One region of the Roseateles sp. T103 genome, then DNA from elsewhere that is predicted to be linked to it. Evidence: predicted binding sites of a transcription regulator. Region 1 holds the regulator's gene; the other holds the start of a gene.

The links. Region 1 encodes NrdR, which represses ribonucleotide reductase genes. Its sites were predicted from a motif close to CACNANATNTNGTG; they were not measured.
Region 2: AC2EBS_RS13790 (ribonucleoside-diphosphate reductase subunit alpha) is a predicted target of NrdR. The motif match lies at 8,306-8,319, and genes of this name have one in related genera.

Annotation. Positions count from the first base shown of each region.
Region 1 is NZ_JBXVVS010000001.1:968,538-984,063, reverse strand. Features, by position in the region: gene AC2EBS_RS04305 (UbiD family decarboxylase) at 1-357, opposite strand, end outside; gene AC2EBS_RS04300 (lytic transglycosylase domain-containing protein) at 627-1,463, shown strand; ZMP/ZTP riboswitch at 1,490-1,629, shown strand; gene glyA (serine hydroxymethyltransferase) at 1,693-2,943, shown strand; gene nrdR (transcriptional regulator NrdR) at 2,965-3,408, shown strand; gene AC2EBS_RS04285 (GspH/FimT family pseudopilin) at 3,517-4,077, shown strand; gene AC2EBS_RS04280 (type IV pilin protein) at 4,169-4,621, shown strand; gene AC2EBS_RS04275 (prepilin-type N-terminal cleavage/methylation domain-containing protein) at 4,636-5,193, shown strand; gene AC2EBS_RS04270 (PilW family protein) at 5,178-5,885, shown strand; gene AC2EBS_RS04265 (pilus assembly PilX family protein) at 5,882-7,147, shown strand; gene AC2EBS_RS04260 (type IV pilus modification PilV family protein) at 7,144-8,337, shown strand; gene ribD (bifunctional diaminohydroxyphosphoribosylaminopyrimidine deaminase/5-amino-6-(5-phosphoribosylamino)uracil reductase RibD) at 8,381-9,520, shown strand; gene ribBA (bifunctional 3,4-dihydroxy-2-butanone-4-phosphate synthase/GTP cyclohydrolase II) at 9,582-10,679, shown strand; gene ribH (6,7-dimethyl-8-ribityllumazine synthase) at 10,695-11,159, shown strand; gene nusB (transcription antitermination factor NusB) at 11,180-11,665, shown strand; gene AC2EBS_RS04235 (pyridoxal phosphate-dependent aminotransferase) at 11,713-12,903, shown strand; gene ybgC (tol-pal system-associated acyl-CoA thioesterase) at 12,900-13,307, shown strand; gene tolQ (protein TolQ) at 13,312-14,001, shown strand; gene tolR (protein TolR) at 14,001-14,432, shown strand; gene tolA (cell envelope integrity protein TolA) at 14,458-15,408, shown strand.
Region 2 is NZ_JBXVVS010000004.1:278,181-293,706, reverse strand. Features, by position in the region: gene miaB (tRNA (N6-isopentenyl adenosine(37)-C2)-methylthiotransferase MiaB) at 1-110, opposite strand, end outside; gene AC2EBS_RS13830 (hypothetical protein) at 149-538, opposite strand; tRNA gene AC2EBS_RS13825 (tRNA-Met) at 637-713, opposite strand; gene ftsY (signal recognition particle-docking protein FtsY) at 835-1,896, shown strand; gene ffh (signal recognition particle protein) at 2,062-3,453, opposite strand; gene AC2EBS_RS13810 (cytochrome C assembly family protein) at 3,505-4,359, shown strand; gene AC2EBS_RS13805 (PP0621 family protein) at 4,377-4,631, shown strand; gene AC2EBS_RS13800 (sensor histidine kinase) at 4,628-6,478, shown strand; gene AC2EBS_RS13795 (sigma-54-dependent transcriptional regulator) at 6,475-7,989, shown strand; gene AC2EBS_RS13790 (ribonucleoside-diphosphate reductase subunit alpha) at 8,575-11,466, shown strand; gene AC2EBS_RS13785 (ribonucleotide-diphosphate reductase subunit beta) at 11,684-12,868, shown strand; gene AC2EBS_RS13780 (histone) at 13,177-13,785, shown strand; gene AC2EBS_RS13775 (zinc-ribbon and DUF3426 domain-containing protein) at 13,901-14,995, opposite strand; gene prmA (50S ribosomal protein L11 methyltransferase) at 15,036-15,526, opposite strand, start outside.

The sequences.
Region 1 (15,526 bases):
GGGTTTCATATCCCACAGCGCCTTGGCCATCTGGATGAGCCGGCCAGCGTCCTTCAGTCCTCGCGGTGGCTCGGGTTCCTTCAGGCTCGCCAGCAACTGTCCGACCATCCGCAGATCAGCCAAGTTTTCGGCCCCCATGCCGAGGGCCACTCGTTCAGGGGTTCCGAACAGATTGGCGAGAACCGGAATGTCATGCCCGATCGGACGCTCGAAAAGCAGCGCTGGTCCGGCTTGCCGCAGCACCCGGTCGGCCAGCGCCGTCATCTCCAGCCGCGGCGACACCGGCTCGACCACCCGCCGGAGCTCACCCGCATGCTCCAGGCCGTGGATGAAGTCGCGCAAGTCCCGATATTTCATAACAAATAGTAATTAAGCTTCCAAGCAATGAGCTTGACGGGTTATTTTTGGTCCATAGAATCCGCGCTGCCCTGATCGATCAGGGTTAACCCGCGTCAACTCCAAGGGACTGAGTTGATGCATCGCTGCCGATGGACGCCGACCAAGGGACACCCCACGAGATGGTGGTGTGCCTGCAATGAAGGCCGGTCCATTATCAATGCCCGAGATTGTCCGCAGGCCGATCAAGCCTGTCGGGTCTGCTGAAGGGCGGAGACGAAAGGAGTCACATGACAGCGCGATTCGAGTCCACACGTGCCCTGGCCCGCCGAACCGGCTGCGCCATCTCCCTGTTCATCAAGGACATCGGCCACGGCCTGCTCGTGGTCAGCCACAACACACTGGCTCTGGTGGGCCTGGTGGTGCTTTCCTTGCTGCTGATGTTCTACAGCCAGGCCGAACTCCGTCACCGGGTCGAAGCCGAGGTTTACGACTGGCTGGAGACGCGCATCGGTGAACGCGCGGGGGCAGAAGGCAACGCACTCTTCGGTCTTGATGAACCCGATGCGGCGAGCCGCGCAACCGCCACCGACCCCAAAGCCCTGCCCCGTCAACAGGCAGCGGTGGCCAACTGGCTGGCACGTCGCTACAAGGTGGCACCCGAGCCGGTCAGCCGCCTGGTGCAGGAGGCCTACACCCTAGGCCAGCGTGCCAGAGTCGAGCCCACGCTCATTCTGGCCATCATCGCGGTCGAATCCAGCTTCAACCCCTTCGCCCAGAGTTCAGTTGGTGCACAGGGCCTGATGCAGGTGATGACGCGGGTGCACGACGACAAGTTCCGCGCCTTCGGCGGCAACCATGCCACCTTTGATCCGGTCACCAACCTGCGGGTCGGTGTACAGGTGCTGAAGGAATGCATCAGACGCGCCGGCGGGCTTGAAGAAGGGCTGCGCTATTACGTCGGCGCGGCAAACCTCAGCGATGATGGTGGCTATGTCGGCCGCGTCATGGGCGAGCACGAGATGCTGAAGGCAGTGGCTGCGGGCCTTCCGAACGCGCCGAAACCGCGCGATCCGGCACCGTCGGTTCCGAGCACTCCCGACGACAAGCTGGCTCTGGCCGGCTGAAGCGCGCCCGGCGCTCCGTTACACTCGGAGCCTCGCGTAACTGGCGATCAAGGCGGCACGCTGGCGCGTGTCGCCCGAGGTGGTGGACCACCGGGGAGCGCGAGCGTTCGGATCGTCTCAAGCAGATGGCTCCGATCGGATTCAGCCGTTCGCCTGGGCAGTTCCACACCGAGCCATGTATAGCTTGGGGCGCCAGGAACTCGAACCCTTGAGACCCACCACCATCATCATGTTTGATCGCAGCACCTCCACACTTGCCTCTGTCGACCCCGAAGTCTGGGCAGCCGTCCAGCAGGAGAACCGCCGTCAGGAAGAGCACATCGAGCTGATTGCCTCCGAGAACTACACCTCGCCCGCTGTCATGCAGGCGCAAGGCAGCCAGCTGACCAACAAGTACGCCGAAGGCTATCCCGGCAAGCGCTACTACGGCGGCTGCGAATACGTGGACATCGTCGAGCAGCTCGCGATCGATCGCCTGAAGCAGCTGTTCGGCGCCGGCTTCGCCAACGTGCAGCCCAACTCCGGTTCGCAAGCCAACCAGGGCGTGTTCTTCGCGCTGCTGCAGCCCGGTGACACCATCATGGGCATGAGCCTGGCCGAAGGCGGCCATCTGACGCACGGCATGCCGTTGAACATGAGCGGCAAGTGGTTCAACGTGATCTCCTACGGCCTCAACGCCAAGGAAGAGATCGACTACGACGCCATGGAAGCCCTGGCCCGCGAAAAGAAGCCCAAGCTGATCATCGCCGGCGCATCGGCCTACAGCCTGCACATCGATTTCGAGCGTTTCGCCAAGGTTGCCAAGGAAATCGGCGCCTACTTCATGGTCGACATGGCCCACTACGCTGGCTTGATCGCCGCTGGCGTCTACCCCAACCCGCTGCCGCATGCGGATGTGGTGACCTCCACGACGCACAAGAGCCTGCGCGGCCCGCGTGGCGGCATCATCCTGACCAACAGCGAAGAGATTGCCAAGAAGATCAACTCGGCCATCTTCCCTGGCATCCAGGGCGGCCCGCTGATGCATGTCATCGCTGGCAAGGCTGTCGCCTTCAAGGAAGCCCTGACGCCCGAGTTCAAGGCCTACCAGGAGCAGGTGGTCAAGAACGCCAAAGTGCTGGCTGACACGCTGATCGAGCGCGGTCTGCGCATTGTTTCTGGCGGCACGCAGAGCCATGTGATGCTGGTCGACCTGCGTCCCAAGGGTCTGACGGGCAAGGAAGCTGAGGCCATCCTCGGCTCGGCTCACATGACCTGCAACAAGAACGGCATCCCGAACGACCCGCAGAAGCCGATGGTCACCAGCGGCATCCGGCTCGGCACACCAGCCATGACAACGCGCGGATTCAAGGAAGAGCAGGTTCGCCAGACCGCCCACCTGATCGCCGATGTGTTGGACAAGCCGCATGACGAGGCCAACCTCGCCGCGGTGCGCGAGAAGGTCGCCGCGTTGACCCGCGACTTCCCGGTCTATCGCTAAGACCACTGCAGGCCCGCCAGCATGCGCTGCCCGTTCTGCAGCCACGACGAGACCCAGGTCGTCGAGACTCGCGAGTCCGACGAAGGGGATGTGGTGCGCAGACGGCGGCGCTGCCAGGGCTGCGACAAGCGCTTCACCACCTATGAGCGCGCGGAAATTGCGCTGCCGGTGGTGGTCAAGAAGGACGGCACGCGCGCCGACTTCGACCCGGCAAAACTGCGTGCATCGATGCAGCTGGCACTGCGCAAGCGGCCGGTGAGCATCGAGCAGGTCGACGCCGCACTTGAGCGCATTCAGGAAAAGCTGTTGGCCAGCGGCGCCCGCGAGATGCCCTCAACCAAGCTGGGGGAACTCGTCATGCGCGAGCTCAAGCGCATCGACAAGGTAGCCTACGTGCGCTTTGCCTCGGTCTACCGCAGTTTCGAGGATGTGGACGAGTTCCGCCAGCTGATCCGGGATATCTGACCAGCCCCTCTTTGGAGGGAGGCATGCCCCCTCCCCGGCAGGACAGAAGCCCGCCGGTTGACGCACTAGCTTTGCTGCAGTGTTCACGCACAGCAAAGAGGCCGCGTCATGACATCACGCACCCCTGCCGCCCAGATCGCGACACAAGGCGGTCACAGCCTGATCGAAGCGCTGCTCAGCGTCGCGATTCTGGCCATCCTGCTCTCGGCCATCCTTCCGGCACTGGACCGGTTTGTACTTCGACAGCGACTGCAGGTTGCCGCTCAATCGGTGATGGTGGATCTGCAGCAAGCCCGGGCCGAGGCGGTGCGCGGGCGCGAGTCCATCCAGTTCGCCTTTGGCCAACCGGCTGGCGGCAGCTGCTACGTGATCCACACCGGGGCCATTGGCGCCTGTCGCTGCGAGGCCGACGGCCAGGCAATTTGCACAGGCGATGGCAGCGTGCTCAAGACCAACTGGCTGCCTGCGAGCCGGTCGGTCACGCTACGGGCCAATGTCCGCAACCTGAGCTTCCATGCGCGGCAGGGCTCGGTGACGAGCACTGGCAGCATCGACTTGGAACTCGCGAAGGGTGGCGAGGCGGTGCGGCATGTGGTCAGCATCGCCGGACGGGTGCGCAGCTGCGCACCCGCTGGAACGGTCGGCGGCCTCAAGCCCTGCCTCGGCTGATCCGAGCCCCCGTTGACGAACGGCCGCGCAAGGCTGACAAGCGGCAGTTCGTGAACGATTTCACGAACAGACTGATTCCGATAATCCGACCATGGAGCGGCAGACCTTTTCCTTCAGGACAAGGATGTGCCGGGATGGGAGGCTACAGGGGTTCACCTTGGTGGAACTGCTGGTCGCGGTCGCCATCCTGGCCATCCTGGCCGCCATCGCCCTGCCGGTCTATACCGAGCATGTGCGCAAGGGCCGGCGCAGCGATGCCGTGGCAGCACTGAGCCTGGTTCAGCAGGCACAGGAGCGCTGGCGAGCCAATAGCGCCAGCTATGCCGACAAGCTGGAGACACTCGGCTTCAACAGCTCCAGCTCAGCCAAGGGCTACTACCAACTCAGCCTGAGCGACGTTTCTGCGGGCGGCTATACCGTCACCGCCAGCGCCATCAGCGACAAGGCCCAGGCGGCCGACTCGAAGTGCGCCCAAATGTGGGTCACGCTCAGCGGCGGGACGCTGAACTACGGTTCGACGCAGACCGGGTGCTGGGCCCAATGAGCATGGACAGGCGCATGCTGCTCCTCGGCATCACCCTGATTGAACTGCTGGTGGTCATGGCGGTTCTGGGTGTGCTGCTCGCGGTGGCCGCGCCGTCCTTTGCGGACCTGATGAACCGACGCCGGGTAGAGGCGATTGCCCAGGAACTCAGCACGGACTTGGCTTATGCCCGCTCCGAGGGCGGTCTGCGCGCACGCGCGATCACCATGCGTTTCAGTTCGAACAGCCAGACGAGCTGCTACGTCGTACACGTTCAGGGCAAGATCGGCATCTGCAACTGCCTCAATCCAAAGGGCAGCGAATGTCCGGGCGGCTTTGCCAACCAATTGCCGCTGAAGGTGAACCGCTTCAGTGCCGGTCAAGGGGTGACGCTGGTACCCAGCGCGGGTTCGGCCGCCATCACCTTCATCACCCCGCATGCCACGCTGGCCAACGAGGCCGGTGCATCGGTCGCCGTGGTCGGCAACCGGGGCTACAGGCTGGAGGCGCGTGTGAGCGGCCTAGGTCGGGTGCTGGTATGCGACCCCGACGGTTCCTTTGGCGGAGGTTACAGGCGATGCCCCAGCTCATGAACCGGCAGCGCCAGCGCGGCCTGGGCCTGGTGGAGCTGATGGTCGGCCTGACCATCGGCCTGATCATCACTGCGGGCGCCATCACGCTGACGACCAATCAGCTCGCCGACCATCGCCGCCTGGTCCTGGAGACACAGGTGCAGCAAGACCTCCGGGCCGCAGCAGACCTGATGCTGCGAGACCTGCGTCGCACGGGCTTCTGGGTCTTGCCGCAGAACGGCGTCTGGGCCGCCGGGCAGCCGCTCGAGCGCAGCGCCTACGGAGCGGTCGCACTGACCGAGAAGGGCGACGGCCTGACCTACGACTACAGCCTTGCCGACAACCGCAAGACCAGCAACCCCCAAGCGCCAGAGGACAACGAGGTCGATGACAAGCGCGAGCTGTTCGGCTTCCGCCTGGTGGATGGCACGCTTCAGTTCCGCACCGGCGGCAAGTGGCAACCGCTGACGGATCCGGCCACGCTGGAAGTCACCTCTTTCGATGCCAGCATCCATACGCAGTCCGTGCCGCTCGAGGAGTTCTGTCCAAGGCCCTGCCCGGCAGGCACCGTCTGCCAACCCTTCATCCAGCAGCTACGCCATGTGGACATCCGCTTGGCCGGGCGCGCAGTCCATGACCCCGCAGTCGTACGCAGCGTCCATCTGACGGCACGCCTGCGCAACGATGCGATCAGCGGGAGCTGCCCGGCATGAGCAGCCGCAATCGCCAGGCCCAGCGCGGCGCCACTACCCTGGTGGTGGTGATGGTGCTGTTCTTCATCATCGCGATGATGGCCGCCTACGCGAACCGGAACCTGCTCTTCGAGCAGCGCATCTCATCCAACTACTACCGCTCCGGAATGGCAGCCGAAACCGCTGAGGCCGGCCTTGAGTGGACGATTGCCCGACTGAACAGCGGCCTGATCGACGCCTCCTGCACTGACGATGCCGGCCAGGCCAGCAGCTTCAGGGATCGATATCTGAACATCGACGCTGCGCGCACGATCACGACCGACCTGAACCGCAGCACGCCCGTAGCGGCCTGCATCATCACTGCAGATCAGGGGCTGAAGTGCGTCTGCCGCGGCGATGGCGAGACCAAGAGTCTTGCTGCCCCATCGTCTCAACAGTTCCAGCCCATGTTCGGGATCGCCCTCACGCCGGTGAACCGGCCCGGCGTGGTGCGCGCCACCGTGACGGCTTGCACCGACACCTTGAGCAACTGTGGCTCCAGTGGCACGGCAGCGGTGGCCGCAGGTTTCGCCACCGCGACGGCCACGGTGGATCTCGCGCTGCTCAGCGCCCTGAAGACGCCGCCTGCCAGTCCGGTGGTGGCGCGGGGCAGCATCGACCTCGGCAGCGCTGGGCTCGGTCTGCACAACGCAGAATCCAGCGCGAACGGTCTGCTGCTGCACAGCGGCGGGGCATTGATCGGCAGCACCGTGCGATCGAGCAGCCTTCCCGGCACGCCGGTGAAAGCCGCCCAGATCGCCGACGATGCCGCGCTGGCCGCTCTATCGAGCGAGAGGTTCTTTTTCAACTTCTTCGGCATGTCTGCGGCGACCTATCGCGATCAGCCGGCGACACGTCGGATCAATTGCAGCGACGACTGCAGCGCCGCCGTACAGACGGCTTACGCCCAGGGCGCTCGGCTGATCTGGGTGGACGGCCTGCTCGCGCTGCGCAGCAATCTTGAGCTGGGCTCAGACCAAGACCCGCTGATCCTCATCAGCGACGGTTCTGTGTTGATCGACGGCCCGATGAAGATCAGTGGATTGGTCTACGCGCGTGGCGACGCCAGCTGGAGCAATGGCAGCGGCATGCCGGCGATGCTCACCGGGGCGCTGCTCGTCGAAGGCTCGCTCAGCGCCTCCGGCACGGCCGACATCGTCTATCGCTCTGACGTGCTGAATACCTTGAGCAACCAGCGCGGCAGCTTCGTGCGCGTGCCGGGCAGTTGGACGGACACGCAATGAACCCGACGGCCCTGCGCAGACGCCAAGGCGGCGTCACCTTGATCGAGGCGCTGGTCGCGCTGCTCATCATGGCCTTCGGCATGGTTGCCATGGTGGGCATGCAGAGCAATATGCGTCGCAGCGCCGATGTCGCCAAACAGCGCAGCGAGGCAGTGCGCATAGCCCAGCAGGACCTCGAATCGCTGCGCGCCTACTCGCAGCTTGTGCGTGACGAGGCGACTCCGTCAGAGACGATCAGCTTCGACCAGATCATCAGTGACGAGCCACCCGGCGTCGGCGACGCGAGCGCCAATGCAAGCTTCAAGCTGCGGCGCACCGTGACACCCGCAGCGGACGGCAGCGCCCAGACCGTCGAGGTAAGCGTCAGCTGGAAGGACCGTGCCGATGAAACGCAGACCGTTCGGCTGCGCAGCGTCATCGCTCGGGTCGATCCCAAGCTGAGCGCGGCCCTGACGGTTCCCCCGGATGGCAGCCCGACACGGCGCCCGCTGGGCCGCAACACCAGCATTCCGCTCGATGCCAAGGATCTGGGCGACGGCCGCAGTGTGTTCAAGCCCCCGCAGAGCGGCAGCATTGCCTGGGTCTTCGACAACAACAGTGGCGTGATCATCAGCCGCTGCAGCGGCCTGTCGGAGGGCTCGAGCAGCGCCTCGATCAGCACGGCCGACATTGCCGCGCTGTGCAACAACAACATCACCGCTTACCTGCTGAGCGGCCATGTGCGCTTTTCTACGGGCGACACGCCCGATCCGATCGCACCGAGCAGCAGCGCCCTGCCGCTGGACATCACGGTCACGGTCACGCCGGCCGAGCAGCATCCGACGCCGGCATATCAGTGCTTCGACGATGCTCCGGCATCGGCCATCAACACCCAGACCGACGGCGTGCGCTACTTCTGCGCCGTCTATGCCAACAGCGAGTCGCCCCCGAACTGGAGCGGCCAGGCACAGGTCGCCGACATTGCCCTGGGCAGTTCCGACTACAGGATCTGCCGCTACAGCGCCGACTACGACGGCAGCGGCGTGATCAGCAACCTGGAACATCCGGCCAGCTACAGCAAGGTCAGCACAGCCCTGACTGGACAGAACTACCTGGTCGTCCGTGCTTCAGCCGGGTGCCCGAATGGACGAGCCTTCGACCCAGCCAACGGCTTCTTCTTCGACAGCCGCACGGTGCAGCACCAGCCCTGAGCGGCTGGCGCGAGGGCTGGGCGCCAGCCGCTAGACTGCGGCGATGCTTCCCGAACCCACCGCTCCTGTCCTTGACGATCTGGGCGCGATGCGCCGAGCGCTCGCGCTGGCCGAGCTGGCCGTCGGCCTGTCGGATCCGAATCCGCGCGTCGGCTGCGTGATCCTGTCGGCCGACGGACGGTTGCTCGGCGAGGGCCACACCCAACGCGCCGGAGAGGCCCACGCCGAGGTGATGGCCCTGCGCGATGCGTCGCATCGCGGCCATGCAGTAGCCGGTGCCACGGCCTATGTGACGCTGGAACCCTGTTCCCACCATGGGCGCACCCCACCCTGCTGCGATGCCTTGATCGCCGCAGGCCTGGCCCGCGTCGTGGTGGCTGTCGGCGATCCGAACCCACTCGTCGGCGGACAGGGCCTGGCCCGGCTGCGCGCCGCCGGCATCGAGGTGCAGCTGGGTCTGCTGGCCGACGAGGCCCGCGAACTGAACATCGGTTTCTTCTCGCGCATGATCCGCGGCCGCCCCTACCTGCGCATGAAGGTCGCGGCCTCGCTGGATGGCCGCACCGCGCTGCCCGATGGTCGGAGCCAGTGGATCACCGCGGAGCAAGCCCGTCGCGACGGCCATGCCTGGCGCCGTCGCGCGAATGCGGTGCTCACTGGCATCGGCACCGTGCGCGACGACGACCCACGCCTGGACGTGCGGCTGGTCGAGACCCACCACCAGCCCTTGCGCGTGGTGGTCGATTCGCGGCTCGAGACGCCTGCCGATGCGCGGCTGCTCGCGCCGCCCGGCCAGGTGCTGATCTACGCCGCCGAAACCGATCCGGAGCGCGAAGCCGCCCTCGCCTCGCCAGCTTGCGAGATCGCCCTCATGCCGGGACCCGGCGGCAAAGTCGATCTGGCGGCCATGCTGATGGACCTCGGCAGGCGTGGCATCAACGAGCTGCATGTTGAGGCGGGCCACAAGCTCAACGGCTCGCTGGTCAAGGCAGGGTTGGTCGACGAGTACCTCATCTATCTGGCCCCCAAGCTGCTCGGCCAGGGCCGCGAAATCGCCGCTTTCGGGCCACTGGCGTCGCTGGGCGAGGCTGTCGAACTGCAATGGCTGGACATTGCCCGCGTCGGCGGCGACCTGCGCCTGCGCGCCCGACCACGAGACGGTCACGCCCTCTGGGCGAGCTAGCCCGAACAGCCTGTCCCCCCTTGCGGGCAAACCCTCGCCCCGCCCGCCTACAATCGCGGCCATGCCAATTTCACCCGTTCCCGAGCTGGTCGCCGAACTGGCAGCCGGTCGCATGGTCATTCTGGTCGACGAAGAGGATCGCGAAAACGAGGGCGACCTCGTGCTGGCGGCCGACCACGTGACGCCCGAAGCAATCAATTTCATGGCCAAGTACGGCCGTGGTCTGATCTGCCTGACGCTGACCCGCGAGCGCTGCGAGACGCTGCAGCTGCCGCCGATGGCCACGCGCAACGGCACCAAGCACGGCACCGCCTTCACCGTGTCGATCGAGGCGGCCACCGGCGTCACCACCGGCATCTCGGCGGCCGACCGTGCCCGCACGGTACAAGCCGCCGTGGCGCGCAATGCCAAGGCTGAAGACCTCGTGCAGCCCGGCCATATCTTCCCGCTGCAGGCGCAGGACGGCGGCGTGCTGATGCGCGCCGGCCATACCGAGGCTGGATGCGATTTCGCCCGCATGGCTGGCCTGACGCCCGCCGCGGTGATCTGCGAGATCATGAAGGACGACGGCACCATGGCCCGGCTGCCGGACCTGGAGATCTTCGCCAAGGAGCACGGCCTGAAGATCGGCACCATCGCCGACCTGATCGAGTACCGCAGCCGCAATGAGTCGCTGGTGCAGCGCGTGCAGCAGCGCAAGCTGCAGACCGCGCAAGGCAGCTTCGACTGCCAGGTCTTCCGCGACCGCACAGGCGCGCTGCATCTGGCGCTGTCGCAGGGCCAGTGGCAGGCGCAGGACGAAGTGCCCGTGCGCGTGCACGAGCCGCTGTCGGTGCTGGACCTGCTGGAGACCGGCGCGACGCCGCACTCCTGGCCCCTGCCCGCCGCACTGGCCGAGATCCAGCGTGCCGGCCGTGGCGTGGCCGTGCTGCTGAACTGCGGCGAGGAGGCCGATGCGCTCGAGCAGCGGCTGGCCGGCCGCGGCGGCAGTGCCCAACCCGGCACGATGGACCTGCGCACCTACGGCGTCGGCGCGCAGATCCTGCGCGAGCTCGGCGTGCAGCGCATGAAGCTGCTCGGCAGCCCGCGCCGCATGCCCAGCATGACCGGCTACGGCCTCGAAGTCACCGGCTTCGTCGCCTTCGACAACAAGGCCTGAACGGCCACGATTCCTATGCAAGCAGCAGACAAGGGCCAGGCGGCCAATCTCGACGGACGCGAACTGCGCATCGGCATCGTGCAGGCGCGCTTCAACGACGCGCTCACCGGCCAGCTCGCCAAGAGCTGCCTGGAGGAACTCGCGTCCATGGGCGTCGCGCAGTCGGCGATCCGCCACGTCACCGTGCCCGGTGCGCTGGAGGTGCCGGTGGCGCTATCGGCGATGGCCGAAAGCGACGACTACGACGCGCTGGTCGCGCTGGGCTGCATCATCCGTGGCGAGACCTACCACTTCGAGCTGGTCGCCAACGAGAGCGGTGCCGGTGTCACGCGCGTCTCGCTGGACGCGCAAATTCCCGTCGCCAATGCCATCCTGACCGTAGAGAACGAAGCCCAGGCCTGGGCCCGTGCCGACGAGAAGGGCCGCGATGCCGCACGCGTCGCGGTGGAGATGGCCAATCTGCTGCGCACGCTGCGCTGATCGACAGGACTCTCCTACCCATGCCCAATACCCCCAGCAAGCCCGCCGCCAAGCGCGCCCAGCCCAAGTCGGCCCGTCGCCGCTCGCGCGAGTCCGCGATGCAGGGCCTGTACCAGTGGCTGATCTCCGGCGAGGACGCCGGCGTGATCGACGCGCACATGCGTGAGCAGGACGGCTTCGCCAAGGCCGACGCGGCGCACTTCGACGCGCTGCTGCACGGCTGCATCACCGAAGCCGCCGACCTGGATGCCGTGCTCTCGCGCCACGTCGACCGCAAGACCACCGAGCTCTCGCCGATCGAGCACGCCATCCTGATGATCGGCGCCTACGAGCTCAAGCACTGCGTGGACATCCCCTACAAGGTCGCCATCAACGAAGCGGTCGAGCTGGCCAAGTCCTTCGGCGGCACCGATGGCCACAAGTACGTCAACGGCGTGCTGGACCGTGCTGCCGGCGAATTGCGCCCGCTGGAAGTGCAGCAGGCCGGTCGCGGCGCGGCACGCTAAGCGCTGCCTAAAGTCGCACGACGCATCAGCAAAGACGCGCATCGACGATGAAGCTGGCGAGCCGGCTCGACCATATCGAGCCCTTCTACGTGATGGAGTGCGCCAAGGCTGCCGCCGAGATCGCACGCAGCCCGGCCTGCGACCCGGCTCGGGGCGGCCGGCGCATGATCTATCTGAACATCGGCGAGCCCGACTTCACCGCGCCGGCGGCCGTGCAGCGTGCCGCGCAAGCCTGCATCGAGAGCGGCCACACCCAGTACACGCCGGCGCTGGGCCTGCCCGCGCTGCGCGAGTGCATCGCCGCCTGGTATGGCGAGCGCTTCGGCCTGCAGATCGCGCCCTCGCGCATCATGGTCACCGCCGGCGCCTCGGCGGCGCTGCAGCTGGCCTGCCTGGCACTGTTCGAGCGCGGCGACCAGGTGCTGATGCCCGACCCCTGCTACCCCTGCAACCGCCATTTCGTCGCCGCCGCAGACGCCGAAGCGGTGCTACTGAGCTGCGGGCCGGAGCAGCGCTTCCAGCTTGACGCCGCTCAGGTGGAAGCGGCCTGGACCGACGCCACGCGCGGCGTACTGCTCGCCTCGCCGAGCAATCCCACCGGCACCTCGATCACGCCCGAAGCCATGCAGGCCATCGTGCAGGCGGTGCGCGCGCGCGGCGGCGTGACCATCGTCGACGAGATCTATCTGGGCCTGAGCTACGAGGATCGCTTCGGCCACAGCGCGCTGGCCTATGGCGACGACATCGTCTCGGTGAACAGCTTCTCCAAGTACTTCGGCATGACCGGATGGCGGCTGGGCTGGCTGGTGCTGCCCGAGGCGCTGGTGCCGGCGTTGGAGCGACTGGCACAGAACCTCTTCATCTGCGCTTCCAGCGTGGCGCAGCACGCAGCGCTGGCCTGCTTCGAGCCCGACACCCTCGCCGAATACGAGCGCCGTCGCGCCGAGTTCCGTGCGCGCCGCGACGCCATCGTGCCGGCTCTGCAGCAGCTCGGCTTCAAGGTGCCGGTGCAGCCAGACGGCGCCTTCTACGTCTGGATGGACTGCTCGGCGTTCTCGGACGACAGCTGGGACTTCTGCTTCGACATGATGCGCCGCGCCCATGTGGCGCTGACGCCCGGCCGCGACTTCGGTCGCCACGGAGCAGAGCGCTGGGTGCGCCTCTCCTTCGCCAGCAGCATGGACGATCTGATCGAAGCGGTGGCCCGTCTTGGCCAGGTGCTGCAGCCCAAGGCATGAGCACGTCCCCGTTCAGCCATGGCCTGCGCGTCTACTACGAGGACACCGACGCAGGCGGCATCGTCTACTACGCGAACTACCTGAAGTTCCTCGAGCGCGCGCGCACCGAGTGGCTGCGCGCTCTCGGCTTCGAGCAGGAACGCATGCGCCACGACACCGGCGCCCTCTTCGTGGTCAGCGAAGCGCGGCTGCGCTACCTGAGCCCGGCGAAGCTGGACGACTGGATCGAGGTGAGCGTCGAGCTGATCGACTGCGGCCGCGCCAGCCTGTTGATCCGTCAGCAGGCACGCCGCGGTGAGCAGCTGCTGGCCGAGGGCGAGATCCGCATCGGCTGCGTCGCCGCCACCGACCTCAAACCCTGCCGCATTCCTGCGGCCATACTGCAGGCACTGAACAAGACCTGAGCCTATGAATCAAGATCTGAACATCGTCAGCCTGATCCTGCATGCCAGCCTCCCGGTCCAGCTCGTCATGGCCGGTCTGCTGCTGATGTCGCTGGCCAGCTGGAGCGTGATCTTCACCAAGTTCTTCGCGCTGGGCCGCATCAAGACGGCCAACGAAAGCTTCGAGACCGAGTTCTGGTCCGGCAAGAACCTCAACGACCTCTTTGCCAGCGTCAACGGCCGCATGGACGGCGCGCCGCTGGAGCGCATCTTCGCTGCCGGCATGCGCGAGTTCCTCAAGCTGCGCGAGCGCCGCGTCGGCGATGCCGGCGCCCTGCTTGACGGCGCACGCCGCGCGATGCGCGCCAGCTTCCAGCGCGAGCTCGACGCGATGGAATCGCACCTGTCCTTCCTCGCTTCGGTGGGCTCGGTCTCGCCCTACATCGGCCTGTTCGGCACCATCTGGGGCATCATGCACGCCTTCGTCGGCCTGTCCAACCTGCAGCAAGTGACGCTGGCCACCGTGGCGCCGGGCATCGCCGAGGCGCTGGTCGCCACCGCCATCGGCCTGTTCGCCGCCATCCCCGCGGTGCTGGCCTTCAACCGCTTCGCCCGCCAGATCGACCGCAGCGCGATCACGATGGAGACCTTCATCGAGGAGTTCTCCAACATCCTGCAGCGCAACGCCGGCACGCCCGGCGCTGGAGCAGACTGATGCCTGCAGTCAGCGGACGCGGCGGCCGCCGCCGCACGATCAACGAGATCAATATGGTCCCGTTCATCGACGTGATGCTGGTGCTGCTGATCATCTTCATGGTCAGCGCGCCGCTGATCACCACCGGCGTCGTCGATCTGCCCAGCGTCGGCAAGGCCCGCCAGCAGCCTGACCAGGTGATCCACGTGATCGTCGGCGCCGACGAGAAGCTGCAGATGAAGGTCGACAAGGGCGAGCCCGAGCCGGTGCAGCTCAAGCTGCTGGCCGAGCGCGTCAAGCAGGCCCAGGGCGGCAAGACCGACCAGAGCCCGGTGGTCATCTCCGCCGACAAGGCCGTCAAGTACGAAGCCGTGGTCAAGGTGATGGACACGCTGCAGCGTGCCGGCATCCAGCGCGTCGGCCTGGCCGTGCGCCAGGGCGCCGCCGACTGAGCCACCTGCGTCCGCCCCTGCATCGATGGCCGCCAGCAGCAGCACCTTTCCCGCCAGCACCTTCGGCAGCAGCCGCCCGCCGCAGCGCGAGCGACTGGGTCGAGGCTTCGCCTTTGCACTGGCTGCGCACGCGCTGCTGGTGCTGGCTTTGAGCGCCGGTCTGGCCTGGCGTACGCAGGATCCGCCGGCCTTCGAGGCCGAGCTGTGGGCCAGCGTGCCGGTGGCCGCTGCGCCGCGCGAACAAGAGCCGCCCCCGCCGCCGCCCGAAGAGAGCAAACCCGAGCCCGCCAAGCCCACGCCGCCGCCTGAGGCGCAGGCCGAACAGCAGCGCGAGGCCGAGATCGCCCTGGCGAAGGAGCGCGAACGCAAGCTGAAGAAGCAGCGCGAAGAGGAAGAGCTCGAACGCAAGCGCCTGGCCGAACAGGAGGCCAAGCGCCGCGAGGAGCTGAAGAAGAAGGAAGAGGCGCTCAAGCAGGCCAAGCTCAAGGAAGAGCAGGCCAAGAAGGACAAGGCGGAGAAGGAAAAGGCAGAGAAGGCCAAGGCCGAAGCCGCCGCGAAGAAGGCCGAAGCCGCCGCGAAGAAGGCCGAAGCCCAGGCCGAGGCCAAGCGCGAGGCGCTGCGCCAGGAGAACCTCAAACGCATCCAGGGCATGGCCGGCGCCAGCGGCGGCCCGCAGGCCACCGGCACCGCGCTGCAGAGCGCCGGTCCATCATCCAGCTATGCCGGCCGCATCAAGGCGCGCGTGCGGCCCAACATCATCTACACCGATGCCGGCGCGGCCAACCCGCTGGCCGAGGTGGAGGTGCGCGTCGCACCGGACGGCACCATCCTGAGCCGCCGCCTCGTCAAGCCCAGCGGCAATGCCGAATGGGATGCCGCCGTACTGCGCGCCATCGACAAGACCGAGACCCTGCCGCGCGACGTGGACGGCCGCGTGCCGCCGCTGATGGTGCTGGCCTTCCAGCCCAGGGAGTGACGAAGGGGCGCCCGCCCCAAGCGCGACGACCCAACCAAGGCGCTTCGGGAAGGCTGAGCCACAGCGGAGCACTTGAAGCTCGCCAAAGTCAGCGGGCGTGGGTTTCAGCGCCGTGCAG
Region 2 (15,526 bases), on a different contig from region 1:
GGGTCGTCGGTCTTTTCGTAACCCTGGGCAGCGCCCAGTACATCGGCCATCTTGTCCGAGTCGTACTCGTTCATCTGGCAGCCGAAGGTCTTGATGTAAACCTTCTTCATTTGGGCCTCGTTACTGCTCATCTCGGTCTCCGTCGCGGTCAGCGCTTTAGCCAGGTCTGCGTGCCGGCATCGAAGGCCCAAGTGGCTGCTTCCTGCGCGGTCCGGGGCCAGGTCTTGTTGGCCAGTTCGGCAGCGTTGAGCACCCACACGTCCAGCAGCATGCCGCTCACAGCTTCCACCGTGTAATGCACGGACAGCTTCTGTCCGGCGATGCTGGCGGGTGTGAGCAAGATGTTGTTGTCGCTACGAATGCGAGCGCCGGGCGCGAGCTTGGCGGCGCGGCCATTCAGCGTGGCATCGGGTGTCTGCAGGACGACCAGTTCGCCACGCAGTGCATGGGCTGGGAACTGGCGGTGCACCTGGGCTTCAGCAGAGATGCAGACCGTGGCAGCCGCAAAGGCGGCGAGGGTGGAGGCACAGCGGTACATGGTATGTGTCCAGTGGCTGCGTTGATGAAGTCGAGCAAGCAAGCGGCGGGCTAATGCAAAACGGCCCGAGCAGTGCTCGGGCCGTCGGCTTCTTGTTCTGGTGGCGCTTCAGGGATTCGAACCCCGGACCTGCGGATTATGATTCCGTCGCTCTAACCGACTGAGCTAAAGCGCCTAAGAGCCTGCCATTATAGCCACAGATTTCGGAGACAATGCAAGCCCTGCGTTCGGCGCGATGAATCCACCTGCGGTGCTGTCAGTCTGTGTCACTGGCGGCTCCACTTCACGAGTCCCTGATGTTCAGTTTCTTCAAGAAGAAGTTTGGCGGTGGCGCGACGCCCGCTGCGCAGCCGGCAGCTGAGGCGCCCGCCGCCGATGCTCCGGCTGCGCAAGACCTGACCCCGGCCGCCCCGTCGTCGGCCGAGGCGCTGCCTGTTGCTGCCGCGCCGGAAGCGCCGCAACGCAAGAGCTGGCTGGACAAGTTGCGCCAGGGTCTGCGCAAGACCGGCTCGAGCATCGCCCAGGTTTTCACCGGCACGCAGATCGATGACGATCTATACGAAGAGCTGGAGGCCGCGCTGCTGATGGCTGATGCTGGCGTGAAGGCGACCGAGTTTCTGCTCGAAGACTTGAAGCGTCGCGTCAAGGAAGCCAAGGCCACCGATCCGGCTGCCGTTCGCGGCCTGCTCGTCGAGGCGCTGAGCGATCTGCTGCGCCCGCTGGAGAAGTCGCTGGTCGTCGGCGAGCACAGCCCCACGGTGATGATGGTGGTGGGCGTCAACGGCGCCGGCAAGACCACCAGCATCGGCAAGCTGACCCGCCACCTCGCCGATGCAGATCAGAAGGTGTTGCTCGCTGCGGCCGACACCTTCCGTGCTGCGGCGCGTGAGCAGTTGCATGTCTGGGCCGACCGCAACCGCGTGGAGATCGTCAGCCAGGAGGGTGGCGACCCCTCCGCGGTGACCTTCGATGCTGTGGTCGCCGGTCGCGCGCGTGGCTGTGACGTGGTGATCGCTGATACCGCCGGCCGTCTGCCCACGCAGCTCCATCTGATGGAGGAGCTCAAGAAGATCAAGCGCGTCATCGCCAAGGCCCAGGAGGGCGCGCCGCATGAGGTGCTGCTGGTCGTGGATGGCAACACCGGCCAGAACGCACTGGCGCAGGTGAAGGCCTTCGACGATGCGCTGGGCCTGACTGGTCTCGTCGTTACCAAGCTCGATGGCACCGCCAAGGGCGGCGTGCTCGCGGCGATCGCGCGCGAGCGGGCCATTCCCGTCTACTTCATCGGCGTTGGCGAGAAGCTCGAAGACCTGCAGACCTTCAGCGCGCGCGAGTTCGCGCAGGCGCTGCTTGAATGATGCTGATTCATTGATCGAGCGAAGCTCGACGATCCGGCTCTGCCGGGCCGCCGATGCAGCAAGGCCCAGAGGCCTTGCCCCTCGTCAGTCACAAACCATCCTCAGGACGGTTTGAGTCCAGGCTCGGCCCCCTTGAGAGGGCGCGCGCAGCGCGTAGGGGTTGGGCTACTTCAAGCCCGGCGGCATCATCCCGCCCAGGCCCTTCATGCCGCCCATCTTCTTCATCATCTTCATCAGGCCGCCGCCCTTCATCTTCTTCATCATCCCCTGCATCTGCTCGAACTGATTGAGCAGGCGGTTGACGTCCTGGATCTGCACGCCAGCGCCGCTGGCGATGCGGCGCTTGCGGCTGGCCTTGCTCTTGCCGTCGAGCAGCAGCGCGGGGTTGGCGCGCTCCTTGGCGCTCATCGCGTTGAGGATGCCTTCCATGCGCTTCATGTCGCGCTCGGCCTTGTCCATATCGGCCTGGCCGGCCTTGGCGGTCATCTGCGTCGGGAGCTTGTCCATCAGGCTGGACAGGCCGCCCATCTTCTTCATCTGCGAGATCTGCGCGAGGAAGTCGTTCAGGTCGAAGCCGTCGCCGCTCTTGAGCTTGTTGGCCAGCTTCTCGGCGGCCGCGAGGTCCACGCCCTTGGTGACCTCCTCGACCAGCGCGACGATGTCGCCCATGCCCAGCACGCGGCCGGCATGGCGTTCGGCGTCGAAGACTTCCAGGCCGTCGATCTTTTCGGACACGCCGGCGAACTTGATCGGCGCGCCGGTGACCTGGCGCACCGACAGCGCCGCGCCGCCGCGCGAGTCGCCGTCCAGCTTGGTCAGCACCACGCCGGTCAGCGGCAGTGCGTCCTTGAAGGCCTTGGCGGTGTTGACGGCGTCCTGGCCCTGCATCGCGTCGACGACGAACAGCGTCTCGACCGGATTCAGCACCGCATGCAGGTCCTTGATCTCGGCCATCAGCGCTTCGTCGATGGCCAGGCGGCCGGCGGTGTCGACCAGCAGCACATCGAAGTAATGGCGCTTGGCGTAGTCGATCGCGGCCAGCGCGATGTCGTGCGGCTTCTGCTCCGGTGCGGACGGGAACCACTCGGCGCCGGCCTGCTTGCTGACCGTCTTGAGCTGCTCGATCGCCGCGGGGCGGTAGACGTCAGCCGAGACGGTGAGTACCTTCTTCTTGCGCTTTTCGATCAGGTGCTTGGCCAGCTTGCCGGTGGTCGTGGTCTTGCCGGCGCCCTGCAGGCCGGCCATCAGGATCACCGCCGGCGGCTGCGCAGCCAGATTGATGTCGGACACGCCCTCGCCCATGGTGGCAGCGAGTTCCTTGTGCACCACCGAGACCAGCACCTGGCCGGGGTTCAGCGAGCCGACCACCTCCTGGCCCAGCGCCTTTTCCTTGACGCGGGCGATGAAGTCGCGCACCACGGGCAGGGCCACGTCCGCTTCGAGCAAGGCCATGCGCACCTCGCGCAGCATGTCTTGCACATTGCTTTCGGTGATGCGGGCCTGGCCGCGCATCGTCTTGACGAGCTGGCTCAGGCGGTCGGTCAGGGTGGAGGCCATAAATAGGCACGCCGACTGAAAAGGCCGGTCGCGCAAAAGTACACTTTGGCCATGAGTTTATCGTTCGCCACTCCCGGTGCTGCCGGTGCGCTGCTGGCCCTCGCCAGTCTGGCCGCGTTGCTGGCCTATGGCGGTGCGGCTGCCGTCGCGAGCGATACCCGTGGCACCGTGCCAGCCGAGGGCGGCTCGGGCGGCCGGCGTGTCGTGCAGTTGCTGCTGGTGCTGGGTTGGCTTGCGCATCTGTTCGCACTCATCGTCGACATAGCCGGCCTGGGCATCGAGCCGCGCAGCGCGCGGTTCGGTTTTGCGCCGGCGCTGTCGATGACGCTCTGGTTGGTGATCGCGGTTTATCTGATCGAGAGCCGGCTGGTGCCCTTGCCCGGCGTGCGGCGTGTGCTTGCCGTGCTGGCCGCGTTGGGCGTGGCTCTGGCCTGGGGCTTCCCTGGCGAGGCAAGGCCGCAGGCCGCATCGCCCTGGGCCCCGCTGCACTGGGCGTTGGGACTGGCTTCCTATGGGTTGTTCGGCGTGGCCGTGCTGCACGCGGCCATGCTCAATCGCGCCGAGCGGCTGCTGCGCCAGAAGAAGCCGCCGACCACGCTGGGCATGCCTTTGCTCCGGCTGGAACGCCTGACTTTCCAGTTCGTTGCCGCCGGCGTGGTGGTGCTGTCGCTGGCGCTGCTGCTCGGCTGGTGGTTCACGCCACAGTGGCGCTGGGATCACAAGACCCTGCTGTCGGTGCTGGGCTGGGTGGTGCTGACCGGCCTGGTCACCGGTCGGCGCGTGTTCGGCTGGCGCGGCCGGCGCGCGACGCGCTGGCTGTACTTCGGCGCTGCCTTGCTGCTGCTGGCGTATGCCGGATCGCGCTTCGTGATCGAGGTGCTGTTACAACGCAGCGCCGGCTACTGACTCGAGCCCAGGCTCCCATGAAATTCCTTCTGCTGATCCTCGGGCTGGGACTGGTGGCCTTGCTGCTGGGCTTCAAGAGCGCGCGCCCGCGCATGCCGCGTGGCAAGACCGAAATGCCAGGGGCTGAGGCAGCGAAGCCGGGGGCCCAGGAGATCGTCGCTTGCGCTGAGTGCGGGCTGCATCTGCCGGTGGACGAGGCCCTGCCGGGCCGCGGGGGCTACTTCTGCAGCGCTGCGCACCGCACCGCACACGAGGCCAGACATCCCTCATGAGCGGACCCTTCCGTCCCGACGCGCAGCGCAGGGCGCGCGCCGAGACCGGCGACAGTGGCTTGTCCTGGTTCGGGCCCAGCCGCCTGGACGAGGGTGACGAGGTCGCGTGGGGGCCTGCCGCCTCCGCTCCGAGCGCCAACGAAGACTCGCAGTTCTTCTTCTCCAAGCCGCAGCGGCGCTCGACGAGCCGCGGTGGGGCCTTTCAGCGCCTGTACCGTGCTTTCCTCGCCGCGCGCTCGGCCCTCGGCCTGATCCTTTTGGCCATGCAGACCATCGCCAGCCTGATGGGCGTGGCGACGCCGCGCTGGGCGCTGCCCCTGTCCGCGCTGTATGCCGTGGCGGCACTGGCTATGTGGCTGCTGCCGGCCCTGCACCGCGATGCCTCGGCGCACGCGATGGCGCGGCTGAGCAGTCCCCAATGGCTGGCCACCATAGGCCTGGACCTGCTTGTCTTCGGCGGCCTGCATGCGCTGGACGGCAGCGGCAGCGTCAGCTATAGCGCGCTTTTCGTGCTGCCGGTGCTGATGGCCGGGGTTCTGACACCGCGGCTGCAGGTGCTGGCGACTGCGGCGATGGCTGCGCTGGGCCTGCTGGGCGTGGCGTGGTGGGCGGTGCTGGGCGGCGCCGATCCGGGCCTGAGGCTCACGCAGGCTGGTTTGGCCGGAAGCGGGCTGTTTGTCATCGGCTTGCTGGCGAGTGAACTGGCGAGCCGGCTGGCCGGAGAGGAGCGCGCGGCGCGCGGCAGCCTGGAACTGGCGCGCCAGCAGGCACAGCTGAGCCAGCTGGTGATCGACGAGATGCAGGAGGGCGTGCTGGTCGTCGACCGGCGTGGCCGCGTGCGTGCAGCCAACCCCGCGGCGCGGGCGCTGCTGGCCGGTGCTGGCGGCACCCCGGCCCGTCGGGCGCCCTTCCAGCTTCGCGGCGTGCCGGCTTGGGCATCACTGGTACAGGCCGTCGAGCGTGCCTTCGGCGAGCGGGGCTGGCCGGAGGAGGGCCGCGACGTGCAGCTCGATTTCGGGGGCGGGCTGCAGCGCGCGCTGCGGCTGCGCATGCGCTTCACCCGCCAGCGAGAGCCGCAGGCGAGCGAGGATCTGTGCGTGCTCTTCATCGAGGACCTGCGCACCGTGCAGGCGCGCACGCGGCAGGAGAAGCTGGCGGCGATGGGGCGTATCTCGGCCGGTATCGCGCACGAGATCCGCAATCCGCTGGCGGCCATCGACCAGGCCAACGCGCTGCTCGCCGAGGATTGCGCCTCGGCGCCGCAGCGGCGGCTCACCGAGATGGTGGCCTCCAATGTGCAGCGATTGAAGCGCATCGTCGACGATGTGATGGAGGTGGCGCCCGGCATTGCGCCGCAACCGGTGCCTCTCGATGCGACGGCGCTGGTCGCCGAAGCCTGCGCTGACTGGGCGCAGACCAACAAGCTGCCCGGCGGCGCCGACAGCCCCCTGCTTTGCAGTCTGCCGCCGCAGCCGCTGGTGCTGCTGTTCGATACCGAACATCTGCGACGCGTGCTGGTCAATCTGCTCGACAACGCGCTACGCCATGCGGAGCCCGGCCCGGGCAGCGTGCGCGTGAGCCTGCAGGCGGTGTCGGAGCAGAGCGCCGAACTGGCGGTACTGAGCCGCGGCCCGGCGATCGCTCCCGAGGTCGAACGCCATCTGTTCGAGCCCTTCTTCTCGACGCGCAGCCGCGGTTCCGGGCTGGGTCTGTATATTTGCCGCGAGCTGTGCGAACGCTATGGTGGACGCATCGACTATCGCCGCCGCGACGATGCGGACCTGGCCGGCAACGAGTTCGTGCTCAGCCTGCGACGCATCCCGACCCCGCACAACACTGCGACATGACCGATCATTTCAGCCTCCTGGTCGTCGACGACGAGCCCGATCTGCGCACGCTCTATGAGCTGACCCTGCTGCGCGAGGGCTACGAGATGGATACCGCCGGCTCGGTGGAGGAGGCAATCGCGCATCTGCAGCAGCACGCCTACAGCGCGGTGATCACGGACATGCGACTGCCCGATGGCACGGGCCTGGATGTGCTGAACTGGCTGGAGCAGCAGGGTCGTGCGGAGAAGGCGCTCGTCATCACTGCCTACGGCTCGGCCGAGAACGCGGTGGAGGCACTCAAGGCGGGCGCCTACGACTACCTCACCAAGCCGGTGGACCTGCGGCAGTTCCGCAGCGTCGTCGCTTCGGCTCTGGGCCGCTTGCCGCCTCCGCAGACGGAGCCGGTGGCGCGCAACCCGCGCGGCGAGGCGCGCAGCGCGCGCACTCGGGCCAGCGACCGCGGCGGTTCCGGCGGCGTGGCGAGCGGCGCGCTCGGGCGTCTGGTCGGCGAGTCGGCGGCGATGCAGCAGGTGCGCGCACTGATCACCAAGGTGGCCAGGAGCATGGCTCCGGTGCTGCTGCACGGCGAGTCGGGCACCGGCAAGGAACTGGTCGCGCGCGCCATCCACGAGGTGAGTGCGCGTGCCGAGCAGCCCTTCATCGCGGTGAACTGCGGCGCGATTCCCGAGCAGCTGCTGGAGGCCGAGTTCTTCGGCTATCGCAAGGGCGCGTTCACCGGCGCGAACGAGGACCGCGAAGGCTTCTTCCAGGCCGCGCAGGGGGGCACGCTGTTCCTCGACGAGATCGGCGACCTGCCTCTGGCCATGCAGAGCAAGCTGTTGCGCGCCATTCAGGAGCGCTCGGTGCGTCCGGTGGGAGCGGTGGCCGAGGCGCCGGTGAACACGCGCATCGTCAGCGCCACGCACAAGGATCTGGCCGCCGAGGTGGCGGCCGGGCGTTTCCGCCAGGACCTGTTCTACCGGCTCAACGTGATCCAGATTCGCGTGCCGCCGCTGCGCGAGCGGCTGGAGGATCTGGCTGCGATCAGCGAGCGGGTGCTGCAGCGCATCGCGGAGGACGCCGGTGTCTCGCCGGCACCGCGGCTCACGCCGGCGGCGCTGAGCCAGATGCAGCGCTACGCCTTTCCCGGCAATGTGCGCGAGCTGGAGAACCTGCTGCATCGCGCGCTGGCACTTTCGGGAGGCGAGCAAATCGGCCCCGAGGATCTCGGGCTGCCCGAGGCCCTGCTGGACGATTCGCAGTTCGGCGCGCTCGACGTGCCGGAGGGGCCCAGCACGATCGCGCCCGCAGCGCAAGCTGCCGCTCAGCCTGCAGGCGACGCTGGTCAGGCCGAGCTGCCGGCGGACCTGGCCGTCTATCTGGACGAGGTGGAACGCAGCATCCTGCTGCGCGCGCTGGCACGCCATCGCTTCAATCGCACCGCGGCTGGCGCGGCGCTGGGGCTGTCGCTCCGACAGATGCGCTACCGCATGGCGCGCCTTGGCATCAGCGAGGACAGCGCGAGCTGATCGCGCCGGCAGGTCCGGCGAAGCTGTGACGCATTGTTTCCGCGCGTGACGCGCGCTGTCAGGGCTGGCGCACGGCCTGCAGCGCTGCGGTCTGGCAGGAGCTCAGCATTGATGCGGTCTGGCAGGCGATTTCGCGCTGTGGGCCGCGTGCTTTCTAGGCCCGGAATGCGCTGCACCGATGGCGTCGATGCACAACGCCGTTTCAAGGGCTGCAGGGCGAGCGTGGCGCGCTACTTACGGCCCGCGGGCTAGTGCTTTCCGTGCTCCGGGTCAATGGGGTTCGCACGCTATTGGTAGTGCTTGAAGGCCCTGAGGGCCCCAGATATAGTGTCCTTCCATGCTATCCTGCTGACCGAGCAAACAAGCCATGCGCTCTCACTTTGCCGCCTTCGTCGACTGCGTCGCAGCACCTGCTGCTGGCGCGCGGGGTGGCAGCGGTGAGGCGAAGGCGAGCGGGACCGATGCCGAGGTCCGCCGCTCGCCCAATTACCCCACTTTGCATGAGCGATTCCCGCGCACGCTCTGAGCGTGCCGGGTCTTGCTATTGCCGAGCGACACACAAGAACCCATCAGACGAGGAAACCTATGCAGAGCATCGCCGTCCAATCGCACGCGGAACCCTTGCCCGGTGCCCAGGCAGCCGAACCGACCGCCAAGCACTCCGCCTACGAGGCCTATCAGATCATCCGCCGCAATGGCGCGGTGGTGGCCTTCGAGCCGAGCAAGATCGCGGTGGCGCTGATGAAGGCCTTCCTCGCGGTGCACGGCACCACGGGTGCGGCGTCGGCGAGCGTGCGCGAGACGGTGGATGGCCTGACCGAGGCGGTGGTGCGTGCGTTGCTGCGCTCGCGTCCGAGCGGCGGCACCTTTCATATCGAGGATGTGCAGGATCAGGTCGAACTGGGCCTGATGCGCGGTGGCCATCACGAGGTGGCGCGCGCCTACGTGCTCTATCGCGAGCGCCGTGCGCAGGAGCGTCTGGCCAAGGGTGAGGCGGCGCAGGCCGCGGTGCAGGAAGCCGGCCTGATGGTCACCGACAAGGGTCAGCGCGTGCCGCTGGACCTCGCCAAGCTGTCGGCGCTGATCAGTTCCAGCTGCGAGGGCCTGGGCGCCGACGTGAAGCCCGAGCCCATCCTGGCGGAGACCAAGCGCAATCTGTACGACGGCGTGCCCATCGACGAGGTCTACAAGGCCGCCATCCTGGCCGCGCGCACCTTGATCGAGAAGGACCCGGCCTACACGCGCGCCACCGCCCGCCTGCTGATGCACACCATCCGCAAGGAGATCCTCGGCGAAGAGGTGACGCAGGCCGAGATGGTCACGCGCTACGCCGAGTACTTCCCTCAGTTCATCAAGAAGGGCGTGCAGGCCGAGCTGCTGGACGACAAGCTGCAGCAGTACGACCTGGCCAAGCTGGGCGCTGCGCTGAAGGCCGAGCGCGACCTGCAGTTCGACTATCTGGGCCTGCAGACGCTGTTCGACCGCTACTTCCTGCATGTGGACGGCACGCGCATCGAGATGCCGCAGGCCTTCTTCATGCGCGTGGCCATGGGCCTGGCGCTCAACGAGATCGACCGCGAGGCGCGCGCCATCGAGTTCTACGAGGTGCTGTCCAGCTTCGATTTCATGAGCTCGACGCCGACGCTGTTCAACTCCGGCACGCGCCGCTCGCAGCTGTCCAGCTGCTACCTGACCACGGTGTCCGACGACCTCGAAGGCATCTACGAGGCGCTGAAGGAGAACGCGCTGCTGTCCAAGTTCGCTGGCGGCCTGGGCAACGACTGGACCCCGGTGCGCGCGCTGGGCTCGCACATCAAGGGCACCAACGGCAAGAGCCAGGGCGTCGTGCCCTTCCTGAAGGTGGTCAACGACACCGCGGTGGCCGTCAACCAAGGCGGCAAGCGCAAGGGTGCGGTCTGCGCCTATCTGGAGAGCTGGCACCTGGACATCGAGGAGTTCCTCGAGCTGCGCAAGAACACTGGCGACGACCGCCGCCGAACGCACGACATGAACACCGCAAACTGGATTCCGGACCTGTTCATGCGCCGCGTGATCGAGGGTGGTGACTGGACGCTGTTCTCGCCGTCGAGCTGCCCGGACCTGCATGACAAGTTCGGCAAGGCCTTCGAGGAAGCCTATGTGGCCTACGAGGCCAAGGCCGACCGCGGCGAGATCAAGCCCTTCAAGCGCATGCAGGCCAAAGACCTGTGGCGCAAGATGCTGACCATGCTGTTCGAGACCGGCCATCCCTGGATCACCTTCAAGGATGCCTGCAATGTGCGCTCGCCGCAGCAGCATGTGGGCGTGGTGCATTCGTCCAACCTGTGCACCGAGATCACGCTGAACACCAACGACAACGAGATCGCGGTCTGCAACCTGGGCTCGGTGAACCTGGCCCAGCATCTGAAGGACGGCGGCATCGACCATGAGAAGCTGAAGAAGACGGTGTCGACGGCGATGCGCATGCTCGACAACGTCATCGACATCAACTACTACGCGGTCAAGAAGGCGCGCGATTCCAACTTGCGCCACCGTCCGGTGGGTCTGGGCGTGATGGGCTTCCAGGATGCGCTGTACCAGCTGCGCACGCCCTATGCGTCGCAAGCCGCGGTGGAGTTCGCCGATCGCTCGATGGAAGCCGTCTGCTACTACGCCTACTGGGCCTCGACCCAACTGGCCGAGGAGCGCGGTCGCTACTCCAGCTACCGCGGCTCGCTGTGGGACCGCGGCATCCTGCCTATCGATTCGCTGGACCTGCTGGCCGAGCAGCGCGGCGGCTACGTCGAGGTCGATCGCTCGACGACGATGGACTGGAACGCGCTGCGCCAGCGCATCGCCGCCCACGGCATGCGCAACAGCAACTGCGTGGCGATTGCGCCGACCGCGACGATTTCCAACATCATCGGCGTCGACGCATCGATCGAGCCCTGCTTCGGCAACCTGTCGGTGAAGTCCAACCTCTCCGGCGAGTTCACCGTGGTCAACGAGTACCTGGTGCGCGATCTGAAGAAGCTGGGCCTGTGGGACGACGTGATGGTCATGGACCTCAAGCACTTCGACGGCTCGCTGCGCCGCATCGACCGCGTGCCCGAGGAGCTCAAGGCCTTGTATGCGACGGCCTTCGAGGTGGAGCCGGTGTGGCTGGTGGAAGCCGCTGCGCGACGCCAGAAGTGGATCGACCAGGCGCAGAGCCTGAACATCTACATGGCCGGTGCTTCGGGCAAGAGGCTGGACGAGACCTACAAGCTGGCCTGGGAGCGCGGCCTGAAGACGACCTACTACCTGCGCACGATCGGCGCCACTCATGCCGAGAAGAGCACGGTGTCCAAGGCGGGACAGCTCAACGCAGTGTCGGCATCGGCACCGGTGATGGCATCGGCGCCGGCTGCAGTGGCAGCGGCAACGGAAGAGGCGGTGCCCGCCACCGACATCAAGTTCTGCTCCATCGACAACCCGGACTGCGAGGCTTGTCAGTAAGGCCGTGAGTGGGCGATGAGAAAGATGCTCATCGCCCGTTTGCCCCGTGTTCATCGGCTTGTCCGGCCGATGGGTCTGCACCGAAGGACGATGCCGAGGACTTTGTGCCTGATGCATTTCGATGCAACTCAGCAACAGCGCGATGCGCGCGCTGTCAAGAAGTCCTTGGTGTTTTCGACACAACACTCTGATAATTCGACTCGATAGGAAATCCACCATGCTGGTTTGGGAAGACGACCTGAAGCCCTCTCACAGCGCTGCATCTAGCGCCAGCCCCAACATCGCTCCGGCACTGCAGCCGGTGGCGGCGGCTACGGTCTCCGCTTCTCACGCGCCCCAGCGCCAGACACAAGCTGCCTCGGGCACTGCGGTCGACAAGTCGCAGCGTCGCGTCAACGTCGCAGACAAGCGCATCATCAACGGCCAGACCGACGTCAACCAACTGGTGCCCTTCAAGTACAAGTGGGCCTGGGAGAAGTACCTCGCCACCTGCGCGAACCACTGGATGCCGCAAGAGATCAACATGTCTCGCGACATCGCGCTGTGGAAGGACCCGAACGGACTGAGCGAAGACGAGCGCCGCATCATCAAGCGCAACCTCGGCTTCTTCGTCACGGCCGATTCGCTGGCTGCGAACAACATCACTCTGGGCACCTACCGCCACATCACCGCGCCCGAGTGCCGCCAGTTCCTGCTGCGCCAGGCCTTCGAAGAGGCCATCCACACGCACGCCTATCAGTACATCGTCGAGTCGCTCGGTCTGGACGAGAGCGAGATCTTCAATGCCTATCACGAGGTCTCGTCGATCCGCGACAAGGACGAGTTCCTGATCCCCTTCATCGACGCGATCATGGACCCGCACTTCCGCACCGGCACGCCCGAGGCGGACCAGACCCTGCTGAAGTCGCTGATCGTCTTTGCCTGCCTAATGGAAGGCCTGTTCTTCTACGTCGGCTTCACGCAGATCCTGGCGATGGGCCGGCAGAACAAGATGACCGGTGCCGCCGAGCAGTACCAGTACATCCTGCGTGACGAGTCCATGCACTGCAATTTCGGCATCGACTTGATCAACCAGATCAAGTTGGAGAACCCGCATCTGTGGAATGCCGAGTTCAAGGCCGAGATCAAGGCGCTGTTCCTGAAGGCCGTCGAGCTCGAGTACCGCTATGCCGAGGACACCATGCCGCGCGGCGTGCTGGGTCTGAATGCCTCGATGTTCAAGGGCTACCTGCGCTACATCGCGAACCGTCGTGCCACCCAGATCGGGCTGGAGGAACTCTTCCCTAACGAGGAGAATCCCTTCCCCTGGATGAGCGAAATGATTGACCTGAAGAAGGAGCGTAACTTCTTCGAGACGCGCGTCATCGAATACCAATCGGGTGGTGCGCTGTCGTGGGACTGAGCCTGGACACAAGACAAGCCCTGCGGTTTGTCTTGTGCCTGGCGAAGGCCAAGTCGCCTGCAAGCGACTTGGCTGAGTAAGCGAAGGCCCTTTGCCGTCGCCCTCAGCTCACTTTGTATTTTTGTTTGGAAGTCGTTGAGATTGGCAGTGCCCGTGACCCTGGCCACAGAAGCCGGGGCGAGGGTGCTGCAAACCGATTCACCGCACCGGAGCGCTCCTCCTGGGCGACTTTGGGTGGTGAATAGCTGCAGCGTGGCGGACCGGTCTGCCGCGTGCAGTGATCTTGCAACTTGATCAAGGAGAACTGTATGGCAACTGCAAAGAAGGCCGCTCCGGCCAAGAAGGCTGCTCCCGCGAAGAAGGCTGCAGTCAAGAAGGCCGCCCCGGCGAAGAAGGCCGCTCCGGCCAAGAAGGCTGCGCCGGCGAAGAAGGCTGCTGCTCCGAAGAAGGCCGCACCGGCGAAGAAGGCTGCTGCTCCGAAGAAGGCTGCACCGGCGAAGAAGGCTGCTGCTCCGAAGAAGGCTGCACCGGCGAAGAAGGCTGCTGCTCCGAAGAAGGCCGCACCGGCGAAGAAGGCTGCTGCTCCGAAGAAGGCTGCACCGGCGAAGAAGGCTGCTGCCCCGAAGAAGGCTGCACCGGCCAAGAAGGCTGCTGCGCCCAAGAAGGCTGCTGCCCCCAAGAAGGCTGCTGCCCCCAAGAAGGCTGCTGCCCCCAAGAAGGCTGCAGTGAAGAAGGCTGCCGCCAAGCCTGCTGCTGCGTCGAAGCCGCCTGCGAAGAAGGCCGCCAAGAAGCCGGCTGCCAAGAAGCCTGCCCCTGCGCCTGCTGCTGCGCCCGCTGCGGCTCCTGCTGCGCCGGCCGCGAAGACCGCGCTGAGCCCGCAAGCTGCCTGGCCGTTCCCGACCGGCAACAAGCCCTAAGCAGGCTTAAGAAGCCGAGCTTTGGCTCGCATGAGACCCGGCCTCGGCCGGGTCTTTTTTTGCCTGGGATTTTCTCGAGCGCTGAGCCCTGAGCGCGAGTCGATCGGCGCCCTGCTCAGGGGTGGAAGATCTCGATCGTGTAGCCGCTGACTCGCTGGGTGCCGGTGCTGAACATCAGCTGCAGCGTCATCTCGCCCTGGCCGGCAATTCGGTCGGCCCTGGTGTCGAAGTCTGTCGGCTTGAGCATGCGACGAGACACCACTGCACCGTTGCCGTCGGTCAGCGTGAGGTCGACCCATGGCAGTGCTACCGCGTGACCGGCCTTGTTGCGCAGGCTGAGCTTGAGCTTGTAGTTGTTGCCGTTGCCGGCCACGCTCAGGCTGCTGCTGTCCACGGTGAGCGCATCGATGCGCCGCCAGGGCTGCAGCTCGCAGCCAGCTGCCGAACACATGGCCTGCAGCGCAGGCTCGCTGGCCGGGAACACGGCTGCCAGTGCATCGCGGAACTGCCAGGTGGCCTGCGCGGTGAGCAGCAGCACGAGCAGCGACGCCGCGCCTGCCAGGGCGGCGCGGACCTTGGGGCGCTTCCAGCGCGACGCATTCTCTGCATGGCGCAGGAAGCTCGCCTGCGGCGCGGCAGTCGTGTCGGTCGCTGGCGCGACACTCGTTCCCGGGGCGAGCGCCTGATCAGGCCCGTGCGCATCGACGAGGCCTGCCGGCGCCACGGCGGGCTCGAAGGCAGGCGCTGGGCTGGGTTCCAACGCGGGTTCCGTCGCTGCCGGCGTCGGGTCGCCGAAATGACTCGGTTCGCCGAAGTAGGGCTCGCGGCGACTGTCCTGAAAGCCGCTGGCCGCCGGCTCGATCGGCGCGGGTGGCGGCAGGTCGACGTCGATTTCGACGTCGGGCGATTCCGCTTGCCGTCGTTCCTGGACCGGTGGGCTCTCTTCGCGAGGCAGTACCCAGGTGGTCTCGTCCTGAGGTCGAGCGGCAGCAGGCAGATCGCTACCGGGTTCATCCACCAGCGGCTCGGCTGCGGCCGAGGGCTGCGGCCAGGGAGGCGGCGCTTCGCGCTCGATATCGAAGAGCTGCTCGCGCGCATCGAACACCTCGGCGCAGCGACCGCAGCGCACCCAGCCTTCGGACACGCGCAGCTGATCCTCGACCACCCGGAAGATGGTGCCGCAAGCGGTACAACGGGTGGCCAGACTCATGCCAGCATCATGCCATGAGCCAGGGGCAGTTCATCCCGGGTCAGTCCCGGTGCGCCGTCATCAGTATCCATCCGTCTTCTTGGTCAGACACTTCCAGCGCCAGCCAGGGGGCGTAGGCGGCTTTCAGCTCTTCGGCCTGTCGCGCCAGGATGCCGGCCAATACGATGTCGCCGCCCGGCGCGAGGTGTTGGCACAGCAGTGGCGCCAGCAACTTCAGCGGAGAGGCCAGGATGTTGGCCAGCACCAGCGGGTAGCTGCCTGCGGCCATGTCGGGAAGGCCGGAGCGCAGCGTCACGCCGTTGGCTGCTGCATTGGTCTGTGTCGAACTGACCGCGGCCGGATCGATGTCGACCGCGTCGATGCTTCGTGCGCCATGCAGCGCTGCGCCGATGGCCAGGATGCCCGAGCCGCAACCGTAGTCGAGCACGCGCGTCCAGGATGGCGCCTTGTCGGCATGGCGGGCGATCCAGCGCAGGCACATGCGGGTGGTCGGGTGCGTGCCGGTGCCGAAAGCCAGACCAGGGTCCAGGC